Regions from separate parts of the Superficieibacter sp. BNK-5 genome, predicted to be linked through region 1. Evidence: predicted binding sites of a transcription regulator. Region 1 holds the regulator's gene; each other region holds the start of a gene.
What was found. The regulator PurR, encoded in region 1, represses purine synthesis genes. The targets are predictions, from matches to a motif close to CANGCAAACGTTTGCNTG.
Positions count from the first base shown of each region.

Region 2: ACMGGS_RS04205 (NCS2 family permease) is a predicted target of PurR. The motif match lies at 2,504-2,521, and genes of this name have one in related genera.
Region 3: galS (HTH-type transcriptional regulator GalS) is a predicted target of PurR. The motif match lies at 2,374-2,391, and genes of this name have one in related genera.
Region 4: purT (formate-dependent phosphoribosylglycinamide formyltransferase) is a predicted target of PurR. The motif match lies at 2,157-2,174, and genes of this name have one in related genera.

Region 1 covers NZ_CP179893.1:3,829,782-3,834,182, forward strand. Annotated here, with positions in the region: gene ACMGGS_RS18305 (MFS transporter) at 1-1,042, opposite strand, end outside; gene ACMGGS_RS18310 (YnhF family membrane protein) at 1,207-1,296, opposite strand; gene purR (HTH-type transcriptional repressor PurR) at 1,595-2,620, shown strand; partial or broken gene punR (DNA-binding transcriptional activator PunR) at 2,625-3,551, opposite strand; gene punC (purine nucleoside transporter PunC) at 3,663-4,401, shown strand, end outside.
Region 2 covers NZ_CP179893.1:870,752-875,152, forward strand. Annotated here, with positions in the region: gene ACMGGS_RS04200 (Na+/H+ antiporter) at 1-891, opposite strand, end outside; gene ACMGGS_RS04205 (NCS2 family permease) at 1,043-2,392, opposite strand; gene ACMGGS_RS04210 (glutathione S-transferase family protein) at 2,784-3,452, opposite strand; gene soxR (redox-sensitive transcriptional activator SoxR) at 3,500-3,958, opposite strand; gene soxS (superoxide response transcriptional regulator SoxS) at 4,044-4,373, shown strand; gene ACMGGS_RS04225 (EAL domain-containing protein) at 4,358-4,401, opposite strand, start outside.
Region 3 covers NZ_CP179893.1:4,480,961-4,485,361, forward strand. Annotated here, with positions in the region: gene mglB (galactose/glucose ABC transporter substrate-binding protein MglB) at 1-950, opposite strand, end outside; gene galS (HTH-type transcriptional regulator GalS) at 1,240-2,265, opposite strand; gene yeiB (DUF418 domain-containing protein YeiB) at 2,421-3,578, opposite strand; gene folE (GTP cyclohydrolase I FolE) at 3,606-4,274, opposite strand; gene ACMGGS_RS21520 (YbfB/YjiJ family MFS transporter) at 4,391-4,401, opposite strand, start outside.
Region 4 covers NZ_CP179893.1:4,125,834-4,130,234, forward strand. Annotated here, with positions in the region: gene ptrB (oligopeptidase B) at 1-495, opposite strand, end outside; gene ACMGGS_RS19830 (tellurite resistance TerB family protein) at 582-1,241, opposite strand; gene yebF (protein YebF) at 1,342-1,701, opposite strand; gene ACMGGS_RS19840 (YebG family protein) at 1,781-2,068, opposite strand; gene purT (formate-dependent phosphoribosylglycinamide formyltransferase) at 2,210-3,388, shown strand; gene kdgA (bifunctional 4-hydroxy-2-oxoglutarate aldolase/2-dehydro-3-deoxy-phosphogluconate aldolase) at 3,423-4,064, opposite strand; gene edd (phosphogluconate dehydratase) at 4,103-4,401, opposite strand, start outside.

The sequences.
Region 1 (4,401 bases):
CCGCTCCACCGGCCATCGCCCCTAAAGCATTGCCGAGATTAAACGCCCCGATATTCACCGACGAGGATAAGCCCGGCGCTTCGCTGGCCACGCGCATGACGCGCATTTGCAGCGGGGGAACCACAGCAAATGTCGCGGCACCCCATACCAGCATACTGAACGCCGTGCCAAACTCATTGCGTGCCAGCAGCGGGATCGCCAGCATGATCGCAATCAACAGCAGCAGAAAACCTTTCAACGTGGCATTCACTGACCGATCGGCAAACTTCCCGCCAAGATAATTGCCGATGGAGACCCCAATCCCCACCAGTACCAGCATCGCGGTGACAAAAAGCGGCGTCGCGGCAGACAGGCTATACAGAACCGGAGCGATATAGGTGTAGAGGGTAAACATCGCCCCGGCCCCCAGCACGGTCGTCAGCAGCGCGCTAAGAACCTGCGGGCGCAGCAGCACCGTCAGTTCCTGCCGCACGTTGGGTCGCTCTCCTGCACTGCCCTTCGGCAGCGAGAACCACAGGCTCAACATGGCGATAACCCCCAGACCCGCAGTTACAAAAAAGGACATTCGCCAGCCAATCGCTTCACCCAGCCAGGTCGCCGCCGGAACGCCGCCGATGTTAGCAATGGTGAGTCCCATAAACATGGTCGCGACGGCGCTGGCCTGTTTATGTTTTGGCACCACGCTTGCGGCAACCACTGACCCCAGACCAAAGAACGCACCGTGGTTAAGGCTGGTAACAATACGGGAAAGCATCAGGGTGGTGTAATCAGGCGCAATCGCTGAGAGCACATTGCCGAGGGTAAAAATCGCCATCAGAAAAATCAACGCGTTACGCCGGGCGCGGTGGGATAACAGTAACGTCATGATCGGCGCACCAACCATCACGCCAATCGCATAGGCGCTGATGAGCATACCGGCGGTTGGAATAGAAACATCCACCCCTCTGGCAATCGTGGGCAATAACCCCATCGGAGAAAACTCAGTGGTGCCGATACCAAACGCACCGATAGCCAGCGCCAGCAGGGGAAAATTAACTTTCATGAACAGACTCCGTTTTGGCCGCCATCACCATGACACGACGCAAAGAAGCCAAAAGCATGACATTAATCACAAAAAAACAAAAGTGAGGCAAAATGCAAAAGCGTTTTGCTGATAAGTGCAAAATCGGAGAAGGGGCTGAGGGAGAAGGCTCTCCCCCGGATAACTCAATGTAATACGGCAACCAACGCGCTGGCGACGATCAAACCCAGCACAATAATGGTCGTTACCAGAGAAAACTTAAGATCGGCACTCATCAATTTTTACTCCTTGTTATGACCCTGCGAAAAGTGAGCCTGTTCATTTTTACACACTTAAGGACGAAAATCTTGCAGGATTTAGATTGATATACATTTTTTCTCTTTCCCTTTTCATCAGGATCGGCCAAAATTCCACGCTTAATTATAAGCGTACCAGCCATTGACCCCCACCTGACGTTCTGTGTCGTTTTCCCGACCTAAAGCAATGCTCACAAAATTGCGCCAGGGGTGTGTGAAGGCAAACGTTTACCCTCCCATTTGCAGGCGTTCAGGCCAGGGTCCGGAGTAAGATGTAATGGCAACAATTAAAGATGTCGCGAAACGCGCAAACGTTTCCACTACAACTGTGTCACACGTTATCAACAAAACCCGTTTTGTTGCTGAAGATACGCGTAATGCAGTGTGGGCGGCAATAAAGGAACTTCACTATTCTCCCAGCGCGGTTGCGCGCAGCCTGAAGGTTAATCATACCAAGTCGATTGGCCTGCTGGCGACCAGCAGCGAAGCGGCCTATTTTGCCGAAATTATTGAAGCGGTTGAAAAAAGCTGCTTCAAGAAAGGCTATACCCTGATCCTCGGCAACGCATGGAACGATATTGAAAAACAGCGCGCCTATTTGTCGATGATGGCGCAAAAACGCGTCGATGGCCTGCTGGTCATGTGCTCTGAATATCCCGAATCGCTATTAAGCATGCTCGAAGAGTATCGTCACATTCCGATGGTGGTGATGGACTGGGGCGAATCAAAAGCGGACTTTACCGACTCGGTGATTGATAATGCCTTTAAAGGTGGCTATATGGCCGGGCGTTATCTGATCGAACGCGGCCATCGTGATATCGGTATTATTCCAGGCCCGCTGGAGCGTAATACCGGTGCCGGACGTCTGGCCGGGTTTATGAAAGCGATGGACGAAATCCAGGTGAAGATCCCCGAGCAGTGGATCGTGCAGGGTGATTTCGAACCGGAATCCGGCTATCAGGCGATGCAACAGATCCTTAATCAGTCCCCTCGCCCGACCGCCGTCTTCTGCGGGGGCGATATCATGGCGATGGGGGCATTATGTGCCGCCGACGAGATGGGCCTGCGCGTGCCGCAGGATATTTCAGTGATTGGCTACGATAACGTGCGCAACGCGCGTTTCTTTACGCCGGCGCTGACGACCATTCACCAGCCGAAAGATTCCCTCGGCGAAGCCGCGTTTAATACCCTGCTGGATCGCATTGTGAATAAGCGCGTTGAATCAAAATCCATTGAGGTTCACCCTCGCCTGATTGAACGCCGCTCGGTAGCCGACGGTCCGTTCGTCGACTACCGCCGTTAAGTTAACCTGCGGGAGCCGTTTCTTCCGGGTCCCGCAGCCACTCTTTATTCAGCGTTTCGCTATCCCCCAAATACTCCAGCAGCCATCCTAACGCAGGCGAGATATCGCTCTGCTGCCAGGTTAAGCAGCAGGCCGCATCAGGAAACGGGTTCTCAAGGACCAGCGCTGTCCAGTCGCCTGAATCGGTCCATGGCCGGGCAAAATGTGAAGGCACCATCGCCGCACACAGACCCGCCGAGATGCAGGTCGCTGATGACTCCCAGTCTGGCACCACGACCCGCTTTTGATTGTCCAGCAGCCAGGTCGTGCGTTTTGGCAACGAGCGCGAGGTATCTTCACGAACCAGGGAAGGCCAGTTGCGTAATTCATCGTCGCTTAACGGCCCCGGCTGTTTGGCCAGGGGATGATCGCAGGCGACAACGCAATTCCAGCTCAGCATCCCCATATCCCGGAACGCGTAGCGCCCCCCGACCGGGATGGCCTGGGTTGCGCCGATAGCCAGTTCAACCCGCCCATCGGCCAGCGCATCCCACACGCCGTTAAACACTTCCTGAAAAACAATCAGCTCGACATCAGGAAAATGGCGGTAGAAATCGACAATCATTTGCCGGGTACGCTCGGGCCTGACGATGTTATCAACGGCAATGGGAAGCTGGCTGCGCCAGCCATTCGCGATTTGCTGGCACTGCTGACGGGTGATCAGCATTTTTTTGATAACAGTGCGTCCTTCTTTCAAAAACCAGCTGCCCGCAGGGGTTAACTCCACATCGCGATGCCGCCGCTCAAACAGCGGCACACCCAGCCACTCTTCCATCTGACGCACGGTGTAACTGATTGCTGACGGGACACGATGCAACTCCTGCGCCGCTGCGCTAAAGCTGCCGTTGCGGGCAACCGCATCAATCACTTCGAGGGAATATTCTGACCACATTTTCTGCCTGCAAATTTTTTGACGTCACTACGCAAATATTAGCGTTTCACAACGCTGAATGCACTGCCTACACTCTTGCGCCTGTCACCTGCTTCTAAAAAGAGAATGTATATGCAGCCTGGAAAAGGTTTTCTGGTCTGGCTCGCCGGACTAAGCGTGCTGGGATTTCTGGCCACTGATATGTATTTGCCCGCGTTTGCGGCAATTCAGCACGATCTTCACTCCCCGGCCGCTGCGGTCAGCGCCAGCCTGAGTTTATTTCTGGCCGGCTTCGCTCTGGCCCAGCTCATCTGGGGACCGCTGTCGGATCGCTTCGGACGGCGTCCCATTTTGCTCATCGGGCTGACCATTTTTGCCGTTGGCTGCCTGGGGATGCTGTGGGTGCAAAGTGCCACGATGCTGCTGGTATTGCGTTTTGTTCAGGCGACGGGCGTTTGTGCTGCCGCCGTGACCTGGCAGGCGATGGTGACTGACTATTATCCGGCCCAGCGCGTAAACCGGATTTTCGCCACCATTATGCCGCTGGTCGGTCTCTCCCCCGCCCTGGCACCGTTGCTTGGCAGCTGGATCCTGACCCATTTTGACTGGCAGGCTATTTTCACCACCTTATTTGCCATCACCCTGCTTCTGATGCTGCCGGCGCTGCGTCTGAAATCCGTCATGCATAAAAAACCGGATCGCGGAGAGAAATTGACATTTACCACCCTGCTGCGCTCACGGTTATATTTCGGCAATGTGCTAATTTATGCCGCCTGTTCGGCCAGTTTCTTTGCCTGGCTCACCGGCTCGCCTTTTATCCTCAGTGAAATGGGCTATGGTCCGGCAGCGATTGGCCTGAGCTATGTCCCGC
Region 2 (4,401 bases), 1.9 Mb from region 1:
GATACCCGGCAATTGCAGGCCCAATAGCAGGAATACCATGCCGTTAAACACAAACTCGAGCATCGCCCAGGTGCTGTTGGCACGCAGGCGCATGGCCAGTGGTGCAGAGCGCATCACACCGGAACGTGTAATGGTCATCCCTGCCGCCACCGCCGCCAGGATGCCCGATACGCCCACGTGTTCAGCAATGAGATAGGATGCAAACGGCAGCAGGAACAGCAATACGATTTGGGTAGCCGGTTCATCACCGCCCCAGCGGCTGAGAAAGCGTAACGATCGCCCGTACAGCCAGCTGACAACAAAACCGGCCAGCAGGCCGCCAATCGCCACCTTCAGAAATTCAACGGAAGCACCGCCTACGGTAAAGACCATGGTGCCCATCGCCACCGCGACGGCAAATTTCAGCGATACCAGGCCAGAAGCATCGTTCATCAGCGCTTCGCCCTGAAGAATGCCCATGATTTTTTTCGGAATACGCCCTTCGCCAACAATGCCGGAAAGTGCCACGGCATCGGTAGGTGACAGAACGGCCGCCAGCGCGAAGGCCGGGATCAGCGGAATACCCGGCACCATCCAGTAAATGAGGAAACCGATACCCGCAACGGTGACCAATACCAGCGCCAGCGCGAGGCCGAAAATCTCACGTCCATGTTCAAGAAATTCGCGCGTCGGTGTCTTCCAGCCGTCAGCAAACAGGAGCGGCGGAATAAATAATACGAGGAAAAGCTCCGGGTCAAACTCGACGTGCAGGCCAATCGTCGGCCAGGCCAGCAGCGCCCCGATGGCGATCTGCATTAGCGGGAGCGGGATTTGAAAAGGAAGAACGCGGGTCACCACTCCGGAGAGCGAGACCACAAGCGTCATAATCAGTATTGTGAAAAATATTTCCATGCTGTCCCTGTTTGCTTTGTGTGGAATCAAGCGCACTGCGCACTCTTAATAGTAAAACATTGTGGTCAACGTAAGGGAAACAGGATGTACCTTAAAAAACAAAAACGGGCAGCCTGAGCCACCCGTTTTGGATATGGAAAAGGTTATCGACTTAAATAGCCCAGCCACCCGCATAAAAAATAACCAGCGCCAGCGCGATAATCACAGTGCCGAGATTCAGTTTACGCCATTCGCCCGACACGATACGGCCAATCACCAGCGCCGCAAAACCGATCATAATGCCGGTCACAATGTTACAGGTCAGGACGATAAAGACGGCGGTGATCAGGCCGCACATGGCATCAACAAAGTCCGCAAAGTCGATGCGTGCCACATTGCTTAACATCAGCAGGCCAACGTACATCAGCGCCGGTGCAGTCGCATAGGCCGGAACAAGATAAGACAGCGGAGAGAGGAACAGGATCAGCAGGAACAGAATGCCGACCACAATTGCCGTCAGGCCGGTTTTGCCGCCCGCCGCCGTCCCTGCCGCAGATTCGATATAGACCGCTGCCGGAGCCGCGCCCACCAGGCCGGAGAAGACGCTGCTCAGGGAGTCGGTGGTCAGCGCTTTGCCGCCGTTGATGATCTGCCCGTCTTTATCCAGCAAATTCGCCTGTCCGGCTACCGCGCGAATGGTGCCGGTAGCGTCAAAAACGGCGGTCATGACCAGCGCCAGCACGCTTGGCAGTACTACCGGATTCAGCGCGCCCATAATATCCAGACTACCAATCAGCGAGTTACCGTGCTCATCGCTCAGCGACGGCATGGCAAAAATACCCGAGAAATGGACGTTCGGATCAAACAGCAGACCGACGACAGAGATACCGATAATGGTCAGCAAAATGCCGCCCGGTACTTTCAGTTTTTCGAGACCGATAATCATCGCCAGACCAATCAGCGACATGATCACCGGGAAGCTGGCGAAATGCCCCAGTGTGACCGGCAGCCCGTCCAGCGGGTTTTTAATGACCAGACCCACGCCGTTGGCGGCGATCAGCAGCAGGAACAGACCGATACCAATCCCGGTACCGTGTGCAATGCCCTGCGGCAGGTTACGCAGGATCCAGCTACGAATGCCGGTCGCTGAAATAATGGTAAACAGTACACCCATCAGGAAGACCGCACCCAGTGCCACCGGAATGCTGATATGTTGACCCAGCACCAGGCTGAACGCGGTAAAGGCGGTCAGAGAGATAGCGCAGCCAATTGCCAGCGGCAGATTGGCCCACAGGCCCATTAACAGAGAGCCAACGCCCGCCACCAGACAGGTTGCTACAAACACGGCAGCAGGCGGGAAGCCCGCTTTACCCAACATCCCTGGCACCACAATGACAGAGTACACCATCGCCAGAAAGGTGGTTAACCCCGCCAGAATCTCCTGACGAACGGAGCTGCCACGGGCAGAAATTTTAAACCAGGCGTCGAGTGAACCGCCGGTACGCGCTGAAGGCGTAGACATAGAAAACATCCCCTGAGAATTTTTTATCTTTCGTTGGTTAGCGTGGTGGACAATCCACTGCCAGGTAAACGTCATCTCCCTGTGCTGCGTTACGGTAAAGAAGCACCGTAAAAAGCAAACGTTTAACTCCGCGCAAACAAAACGGCTTAACAAATGTTATTGAGTGGGCAAATGAAGACGCTCATCCGTCCACTAAATAAAAGGCAAACGATTATCCAGCGTTTAACCCGCCTTTTTCAACTGAACTTTGCAGCATTTTGCTAAGATTCGCTTATGGCGGTGAAGAAATCGCCAGTGGATGCGCAAACGTTATCGTTTATGCGCAAACTGGCAACATTTTTATTGCGGATTATTTTCAATTTGAGGAACGGCCTTTTGCCATTAGAAAAAGCTATTCGCCTGGCAAGGTGAACGGCCCGCCTTTTTCGATAGCGTGTTTCCATGCTGGACGCATTTCTACCCGCTTTTTCCAGGCATGCAGATTCGGCAAATGCTCAATACCGCCACGCGATAGCAGCGCAAATACCGGAAAGCTCATCTGCACGTCCGCCATACTCAAGTCGTCACCTGCAAACCACGGCTTGTGCGCCAGTTCAGATTCGATAAAACGCGCGTGCGTCTCAATCTGCTTATTCAGGTACGCTTTCTGCACGCCCTGACCTAACGCGCTGCCGAGCGTGCGCAGCCCGAACGGTACGGGAGGTTTACCCAGCCGTCCGAAAACCAGCTTCATCAATAGCAGGGGCATCAGCGATCCTTCGGCATAATGTAGCCAGAAGCGATACTGCAATTTCTGCGCCTTATCCTGCGGCTGGAGCTGGTGCGTGGGATCGTAATACTCTTCGAGATACTCCAGGATAGCGCCGGACTCCGCGATGACCAGCCCATCATCTTCCAGTACCGGCGATTTGCCCAGCGGATGCACCTTTTTAAGGGATTCCGGGGCGAGCATGGTTTTTTCGCGCTCGTAACGCACGATCTCATAGGGCTGATTTAATTCTTCAAGCGCCCAGAGCACGCGTTGTGAGCGTGACTGATTCAGATGGTGCACCTTCAGCATAATTTTCTCCTGTCGTTAAGCTGTTAACTATAGGAGAGGTTTGGCCTTTATTCTTCCTCCAGCAGCCGTGCGCCGGTCCCCTCTTCGCCCAGTTTATCGCCGGGGTTACGCAGCGGACAGTCACGGCGGGAAAGACAACCGCAGCCGATACAGCCATCCAGTTGATCGCGCAACGCCACTAGCGTATGAATGCGCCGATCCAGTTCTTCTCGCCACTGGGATGAAAGATGCTGCCACTCTCTGACGCTCAGATTATGCCCTTCCGGCAGCACGCCAAACGACTCGCCAATGGTGGAAAGTGGAATGCCAATACGCTGAGCAATCTTGATAATCGCTACGTATCGCAGCACATCACGCGAGTAACGCCGTTGATTGCCGCTATTGCGCACGCTCTTTATCAGCCCTTTGCTTTCATAGAAATGCAGGGCCGAGACGGCGACGCCACTACGTTTGGCAACCTCGCCGGGCGTCAGCATCGCTTTAATACGGGGTGATCTCTTTTCCATAAACCGCTTTACCTCAAGTTAACTTGAGGAATTATACTCGCCCGCAGAGAAAACGACGAATCTGATGATGAGAAGAGGACGCTGTATGTCGCATCGTGAAATTATTCAAACGCTGATTGAATGGATTGATGAGCATATCGATCAACCACTTAACATCGATATAGTGGCCAGAAAATCAGGCTATTCGAAGTGGTATTTGCAACGGATGTTCCGTGCGGTGATGCATCAGACGCTGGGTGACTATATTCGTCAGCGGCGTTTATTGATGGCAGCGGAGGCGTTGCGTACCACGCAGCGGCCGATTTTTGATATTGCGATGGATTTGGGCTATGTCTCCCAGCAGACCTTTTCCCGCGTGTTCCGCCGCGAGTTTGATCGCACGCCGACGGACTATCGCCATCAGATTTCGGCGTGACGCTTACGCGGCTTCAGCAGTCTTATCG
Region 3 (4,401 bases), 650 kb from region 1:
GGGATGCGGACGATTTTGTTTTCAATTTTCCAGTCAGTACCGTCAGCCGCACCTTTACCATCGGCGAGGTTTTTCGCCAGATCGAACGTGGCTTTTGCCTGGTTGTTGGCGTCGTTCAGTACAGTACCGGCCAGCGCGCCAGATTTAACCAGCGCCAGCGCTTCTGGCAGAGCATCGACGCCGAATACCGGCAGGCTGCTCTTATTGTGGGCTTTCAGCGCTTCTACTGCGCCCATTGCCATCGCGTCGTTATTGGCAATAACGACTTCAATTTTGTTAGCGTTCGGGCCGGAGAGCCAGGCATCCATCTTATCTTTTGCCTGAGCGGTATCCCACATGGCGGTATCTAACGCCAGCTGCTGCGTTTTGATGCCTTTATCATTTAATTCTTTAATCACGTAAGAGGTACGCGCTTCAGCATCCGGATGACCTGGTTCGCCTTTCAGCAGTACAAACTGGATCTGACCGTCTTTATTCAGATCCCAGCCCTGGTTTGCCGCCCAGTGTTTAGCGATCAGATCGCCCTGGATGATACCGGATTCTTTGGAATCCGTGCCGACGTAATACGCTTTGTCATAGCTGTCCAGCGCTTTACGGGAAGGTTCTTTGTTAAAGAAAACAATCGGCACGTTTTGTCCGCGCGCTTTTTCAATCACGGTGCCAGCTGCTGCCGGGTCAACGAGATTGATAGCCAGCGCTTTCACGCCTTTCGCCAGCAGTACGTCAATCTGGTCGTTTTGTTTGGACTGGTCATTCTGCGAGTCATTCATCAGCAGTTGAACGCCCGATGCGTCTTTCGCATCTTTCTCAATTGCTTTACGCACGACAGACATAAAGTTATCGTCGTACTTATAAATCGTCACGCCAATACGGGTATCAGCAGCGTGAGCAGCCGCACCAAATAACATGCTTGCCATCACGGCAGACAGGGTAAGCACCTTCTTATTCATGGTATCTCCGGTTTTTGTTATGCAGGGTAGTACGGGTGAATAACTCTGGCAGGCAGCGCCTTAAGGAGGATTACTGCATGCCGAATTCACTTTTAAAGTTCTGCCTTCCGTTTTCGGTAATGCTCCAGTAATGCGCTTTATTATTTGTTTCAGGCCCGGTTGCTATGGGTAGTGTAGTCACTCACTGTTACATAGTGTTTCAGCCTTGCAAACGATGTCATCATAGCTATCACGTTGTTAAGATACTGTGAATTTACTCACAAATTGAAAACGGTTACATCATGGAATTCTATAAGTTAGTGATCGGCCCCACAGTTTGTCGCTGGGCAACGGAATGCCGCCTCACCAGCGTGGGCATAAAGCAATGAGTCGCGTTGCGATCCAGCTTACCCGCAGCTCCCAACAGCGCCAGCTCGGTGGCGAGTTTCGCCATGGAGGCGATAGGATAGCGCACCGTCGTCAGTTGCGGATCGGTGTAACGGGCCAGCGGAATATCATCGAAAGCAATGAGTGAAAGGTTTTGCGGCACGGCAATGCCGTTATCTTTCAGCGCCGTCAACGCTCCTGCCGCCATGCTGTCGTTATAGGCAAACACCGCCGTCAGCCCGGAGTTGCGTCCCAGCAGTTCGACCATTGCTGCTTCACCGCCCTGTAAATCCGGCGATCCCACACCGACCCAGCTCTCAGGCGGGACAATATCCTGCTCCTGAAGCGCACGCAGCCAGCCCTCTTTGCGCATATCATCATCTTCGATACTGTGGCTTGAGCCGAGATAACCAATGCGTTGATGACCATGATTAAGCAGCATTTTGGTTGCCATCTGCGCCCCGCTGACATTATCAAGGCAAACGCAGCGATGTGCGAAGCCCGGGACAAGGCGATTGATTAATACCATGCCGGGAATATGTTGCAGGAATTCGCTAAGCTCGCCGTCGCTCAGCGCTTTGGAATGCACGATTAACGCACTACAGCGCTGACGGATCAGCACTTCAATGGCGTTACGTTCTTTTTCGGCTTCATGATAACTGTTGCCGATCAGCAGATACTTCTGGTTTTGCTGGGCGACGATATCGACGGCTTTCACCAGCGCACCAAAGAACGCATCCGACACGTCCATGACCACCACACCAATGGTATCGCTCGCCTGCGTTGCCAGCGCCTGCGCATTGGCATTCGGCCGGTATCCAAGCGCTGAAACCGCACTCATTACCGCGTCCCGTGTTTCAGGGCTTACCAGTGCACTATTATTGAGTACCCTTGAAACGGTAGCCACGGAAACGCCCGCCTGACGGGCAACATCACGAATGGTGATCATTATCACCACCCTGTTGTAGATTGCAGCGACTCACGGCCACCCCCTGTGTTAAGGAAGGTGTCCATTCTGGCAGCGATAGAGAGACGACTACGTGAGAGAGGTCACACGAATGAAAACGGTTACATCCATTTTGTTAATGAATGTGATCCAGATCGTTATCTGGATGTACCTGATAATGATATCCCCGAAGCACGTGCGGTTAACTGCCGCCACAGCCATTCAACCGGCCCCTGGCGATAATAACGCAGCCAGATAACGGAAAAGAGGATGTTCACCAGCCAGACGGCGGGAACGAATGCCAGCAATTGCAGGCGGTTAAACTTCATGAAGAGATCACACTGCCAGAACAACGTGGTACAGATGAGCGTTTGCAGCAGATAGTTGCTGAGTGCCATACGTCCCACCTGTGCAACAGCGCCCACCAGCCGAAAACGACAAAGCTGCGGCCAGAAGCCGTATGCCAGTGAGGCATAGCCGATAGCCTGGAACGGCGCGCTGAGTTCACGCGGCGCCTGTAAAAAGAAAGCACACCAGCGATAATCCCACCCCACATACCACTGAGCAATCATCCCCGGCACGTTAATAATGATGCCAGTTGCAACTAAAAGCCCCCCAATGCGGCGATAGTGCGACAGGCTAAACTGCCCTTTCAGCCAGCCGCTGCGCATCAGGGCTGCGCCAATTAGCATCATGCCGGCCAGCTGCCAGCCGTACTGCGCGCCGAGGGCCAGCAGATTATTCGACAGCATATCCAGACGGTTGCTCATCGCGTCGGTTCCGCCCTGAAGCCGCCAGAAATGCTCATACTGGAGGTTAGCAATATCCGGCACCCAGGCACGCGGATTCCCCGCGCCGGAAATTTTCCCCAGCAGCAGCAAAATACCGATACCCATCAGATAGAGCACAACGCCGGTATTAAAGAGATTTTTGCCGTGTGAGGCATCGCGGATCATGCGCCAGCAAATCAATCCCACCAGCGCATAGGCCAGCAGAATATCACCTTCCCAAAAAAACAGGACGTGCAGAAAACCGAGCAGCGCCAGCAGCGTCAAACGCGACTGGATCCAGCGCTTACCGCGCCCCAGCAGGATCTGAAGCCCGGCACCGAATAGCAACGCAAAGAGGGTCAGGAATTTGACCTGGGCAAACAGGTCGAGCACCGCCCATGTCCAGGTATCGGCGCGGGTGATGTCGCCATACCAGGCGGGGTTGAGATAGGCCGCCTTCGGTAAACCGAAGGCGGTAATATTCAGCAGCAAAATACCGAGGATGGCCACGCCACGCACAAAATCCAGCGTAATGTTTCGTTCCATGGTTCCTCTTATGCCTGATGAACGCGATTAGCTGCGATGCCGCACCGCGCGCAGAAACTCCTGGCGTGTATTCTGACTCGACTTAAACAGGCCGCCCAGGGAAGTCGTCGTGGTGGCGCTGGTGGCGTCACGAATGCCGCGCGCTTTGACACAATAATGCACCGCATCAATAGATACCGCTACATTATTTGTTCCCAGCAACGTCTGGAGGGCGGTCAGGATCTGCTGCGTCAAACGCTCCTGAACCTGAGGACGCTGGGCAAAGAACTGCACGATACGGTTAATTTTGGATAAGCCAATCACCGACTCTTTCGGGATATAGGCCACCGTTGCCTGACCGTCGATAGTGACAAAATGATGCTCACAGGTGCTGGTCAGGGTAATGTCGCGCACGGTCACCATTTCGTCGACCTTCATTTTGTTTTCAATGACGGTGATTTTTGGGAAGTTGGCGTAATCCAGTCCCGAGAAAATTTCATCGACATACATTTTGGCGATACGGTGCGGCGTTTCCATCAAACTGTCATCGCTCAGGTCGAGATTTAACAGCTGCATAATTTCGCTCATGTGTCCGGAAATCAGGCGCTTTCTGGTTTCGTTGTCCATTTCGCGCACCGGTGGGCGCAAAGGCGTTTCCAGCCCACGCGCAACCAGCGCTTCATGAACAAGTGCAGCTTCTTTACTGAGTAATGACATCGTTATATTTCTCCCGCAGGTGTGGCTGCCTTTGCCTTGATTGAACAAAGTGCGTACTTATTGTGCGTGAGGTAGCGCACATAATCCAGTATTCAGGACGATAATTATTGCAATTGTTACTGCCTTT
Region 4 (4,401 bases), 300 kb from region 1:
CCAGTTACCGGTTTGCAGATTACGCAGACGCAGGCCGTATTGACGGCGCGATAAATAATCTTCCGCCAGCGCCATGATGGTATTATCCGGAGAAACCGCCATGCCACCGAGCGTGTAAAACTCGCTGTGCGCCGCGCGTTTATTAGCATCCAGCAGTAGCTCCCACTCATCCCATTCCGCAAGCAGTACCGACTGACGCTGATAGATAGCGTATTCACAACCAGGTTCGTAAATATGCCGGTAACGATAGCCGTTTCGGGTCCAGGGAGCAGAAACCTCACGCTGCGGAATACGCGCGACAATTTCCTGCAAAATGCGATCCTGAAGCCCCTGCTGCGAGGCCATCACCCGATGACCGTAGCTATTTTCCTGTTGAAGGTAATCAAGGACCTCAGGATTTGAGCGCGTGTCATCGCGCAGCCAATAGTAATCATCGGTGCGCGTGTCGCCGTGAAGGTTCATGTTGTGCGGTATACGTCTGGCTTTTGGTGGCATAGCTCGGTTCTTTTGCGTTTTACATCCTATAAGGGTGGCAAAAGACGCCAGCGATGCAAGCGAAACGCCGGCACTTTCCGCACGAATTACTCAGGAAGCGCCTGTTTTTGCTGCTTAAGATCCTGTTCCACCCCGTTACGCACCTCCTGAGGTATTTTCAGTGCATCACCGAGGGCACTAAGATAGCTACGCTCCATAAAATGATCGACATCGATAGCCGCACAACTGAGGAAGTATAACTCGAGGGCTTCTTCTTCATTCGGCACATCACGTGCTAGTCGCTGCGGATCAAGAGGCTGGTCCATGGCTTGTACCACCAGCGCTCTACCCTGCTCTTCGACACCCGCTTCACGCATCTGCAGCTCAATAGCCTCCCGCTCGCGGTCGTCAATATGCCCGTCGCTCTTAGCGGCAAATACCAGAGCCAGAATGAGTCGCTCCGTCCGCTTATCCAGCGGTGTGCTTTGCCTGCCGTACTGCGGTTCTTCCTGATGCGCTTCGCGGATCTTATCTTTGTATTTATTCCATAACACGGTCCCGGCAACTGCGCCGCCGCCCATTAACAACGCGCCAGATCCATATTTACTGAGAAGTTTACGAGATGATTTATTACCGACCAGCAGACCGGCAAGGCCGCCAAGCGCACCGGGTACCAGGAGCTTGTTCAGCCCCTGGGCACCAGAGGAGGAGGAAGAGACGCCATTTTGCGCCAGGAGAGACTGTAGCTGATTAAGCCAGTTTGCCATACGGATGATCCCTTCAGTTACCTGATAACGATAAGTTCAGAGTAAGCGAAGGGACGTCAGAAATTGTCAAGCCGCCAAAAAGTGCGCAAATTACTGTCGACTACCGGCTCTGATAGCTGGCACTGCCTGCGGCGCAATCAACCTGCACAAGATAGTGGATATCTGCACTCTTACCCCGAACAGTGATCGGCACTTTCCACTTGCCTTTCTCACCCTTGATTTCATTGTTGTCTACCCACACCACCGGATCGGCCTGGCCGATTTTCTGCCGATCTTCAGCCCAGCGGACAATGCGGTTTTGCTGATAGTCACGTTTCACGCTTGCCGCGATACCATCCGCATCCAGCTTTTCACAGTTGGGAAATTTAACCGTCTTTGAATGCGGATCCTGACTTACCGCATGCACTGATGCACTCCCGGCCAACAGTAGCAGACAGAAAAACGCTCCACGCTTATTCATTGTTTTCTCCTTAAGACCCATTGTTACATTGGGGTTAAAGAAAAAGCATGGTACAAAACGGCGGGAGTGCAAGTGGCTATTACGCTGCTTTAGTCCGTTTCGCGGGCGCATCCTCAGTCACGGCTTTTGGCGCAGGTAATTTTCCCGCCTTCAGCAGATTAGCGAGAACATCTTTTTGTTCGGCAAGCCACATCGCCATGCTTTCGCGTTGCTCGTCTTCCAGCGTTACCGGCGACTGGCCAAGCCAGTTGCCCAATACTTCCGCCAGATCGAGCATTTTGTCATAGGCATCGGCTTCCTTTTTGCTGGCAAAAGACATTTTTTCCTCACCTTCACGGATCACAACGTATTTAACTTCAACCGCCATTTTTGCAGCCCCATATCACTGTAATTTTATACAGTATAGCACCTCACTTTTAGTGAATCAATTGGTGAATAGCATCCCGGCAAAGACAGACGCAAACGTTTTCGTTTATACTGCGCACAAATGCGTTGAAGGGAAAAAGTGATGATTGTATTAGGTACCGCGCTGCGCCCGGCAGCCACCCGCGTGATGTTATTAGGCTCCGGCGAATTAGGAAAAGAAGTGGCGATTGAATGTCAGCGCCTGGGACTGGAGGTGATTGCGGTTGATCGCTACGCCAACGCCCCCGCGATGCACGTCGCACACCGTGCGCACGTCATTAATATGCTGGACGGTGAGGCGCTGAGGGCGCTGGTCGAAGCCGAAAAACCGGATTATATCGTGCCGGAGATTGAAGCCATTGCGACCGATATGCTGATTGAACTGGAGCAGAGCGGAAAGAAAGTGGTTCCCTGCGCCCGCGCCACGCAGTTGACGATGAATCGCGAAGGTATCCGTCGGCTGGCGGCGGAAACGTTATCGCTTCCCACCTCGGCGTATCGTTTTGCCGATAATGAAGAAAATTTTGTGCAGGCCGTGCGCGAAATCGGCCTGCCCTGCATTGTAAAACCGGTGATGAGTTCGTCTGGTAAAGGGCAATCTTTTATTCGTACTGAAGATCAGCTCAGCGACGCCTGGCGCTATGCCCAACAGGGGGGGCGTGCCGGAGCGGGACGTGTCATCGTTGAAGGGGTGGTGAATTTTGATTTTGAAATCACCCTGCTGACTGTGAGCGCGGTGGATGGCGTCCATTTCTGTGCGCCTGTAGGGCACCGCCAGGAAGATGGCGATTATCGCGAATCATGGCAACCCCAGCAGATGAGCCAGCTTGCGCTGGAGCGGGCGCACACCATCGCCCGCGAGGTGGTGCTGGCGCTCGGCGGTTTTGGTCTGTTTGGCGTGGAGCTTTTTGTCTGCGGCGACGAGATCGTCTTCAGCGAGGTTTCACCGCGTCCGCACGATACCGGGATGGTGACGTTAATCTCCCAGGATCTGTCAGAGTTTGCCCTGCACGTTCGCGCTTTCCTCGGCCTGCCGGTGGGCGGCATCCGTCAGTATGGCCCGGCAGCGTCGGCGGTGATCCTGCCGCAGTTGACCAGCCAGAACATTACGTTTAGTCACGTTGAGGAAGCCACCGGCGCAGGCTTGCAGGTGCGTCTGTTTGGTAAGCCGGAGATTGAAGGCACGCGTCGTTTAGGCGTGACGCTGGCAACCGGTGAGAATGTTGAAGACGCCATCGCACGGGCAAAAACGGCGGCGGCAAAAATCAAGGTAGCGGGATAAAGAAACGGGCGCGTAAGCGCCCGTCATCGTTGACTTACTGCTTCGCGCCTTCAACGGCTTCACGCGCCAGTTTGGTAATGCGGTCATAATCACCCGCTTCCAGCGCATCCGCCGGCACCAGCCAGGAACCGCCAATACACAGCACGCTTTTCAGTGCCAGGTAATCACGGTAGTTAGCCGGAGAAATACCACCTGTCGGGCAGAAACGGACCTGGGAGAACGGGCCAGCAATAGCCTGCAGCGCTTTCGTGCCGCCGTTAGCTTCCGCCGGGAAGAATTTAAATTCTTTCAAACCGTAGTCCATCCCCAGCATCAATTCAGAAACGGTGCTGATCCCCGGGATCAGCGGAATCGTTCCTTCGGTTGCCGCTTTCAGCAGCGGCTCGGTCAGGCCGGGGCTGATGGCGAACTGCGCGCCTGCCTCGGTCACTTCTGCCAGTTGCTGTGCATTCAATACGGTACCGGCACCGATGATGGCATCCGGGACCTCTTTAGCAATGGCGCGGATAGCATCCATCGCACACGCGGTACGCAGCGTCACTTCCAGCACGCGCACGCCGCCTGCAACCAGCGCTTTCGCCATCGGGACAGCGTGTTCCAGCTTGTTCACTACGATAACCGGTACAACCGGACCGGTGGTCAGGATTGCTTCTGCACTTGTTTTCCAGTTTTTCATCAGACTTTTTCTCTCGCCAGAATTACAAATTTATCATCTTAAAAAGTGATGCAGGTTGCCCCCTGCTCGGCACCGGATAGCTTCTCACGCAGTGCACTAAACAGTTCACGCCCCGTCCCCACACGCAGTGCGCTCAGGTCAGGAATATGCGGCTGTCGGCTCGCAAGTTCCTGTTCATCGACCAGCAGCGTCAGCTCGCCCGTCTGTCCGTTCACGCGGATCATATCGCCATCACATACTTTTGCCAGCAGTCCACCGTCATACGCTTCCGGCGTCACATGAATGGCCGAGGGCACTTTACCCGACGCGCCAGAAAGGCGGCCATCGGTCACTAACG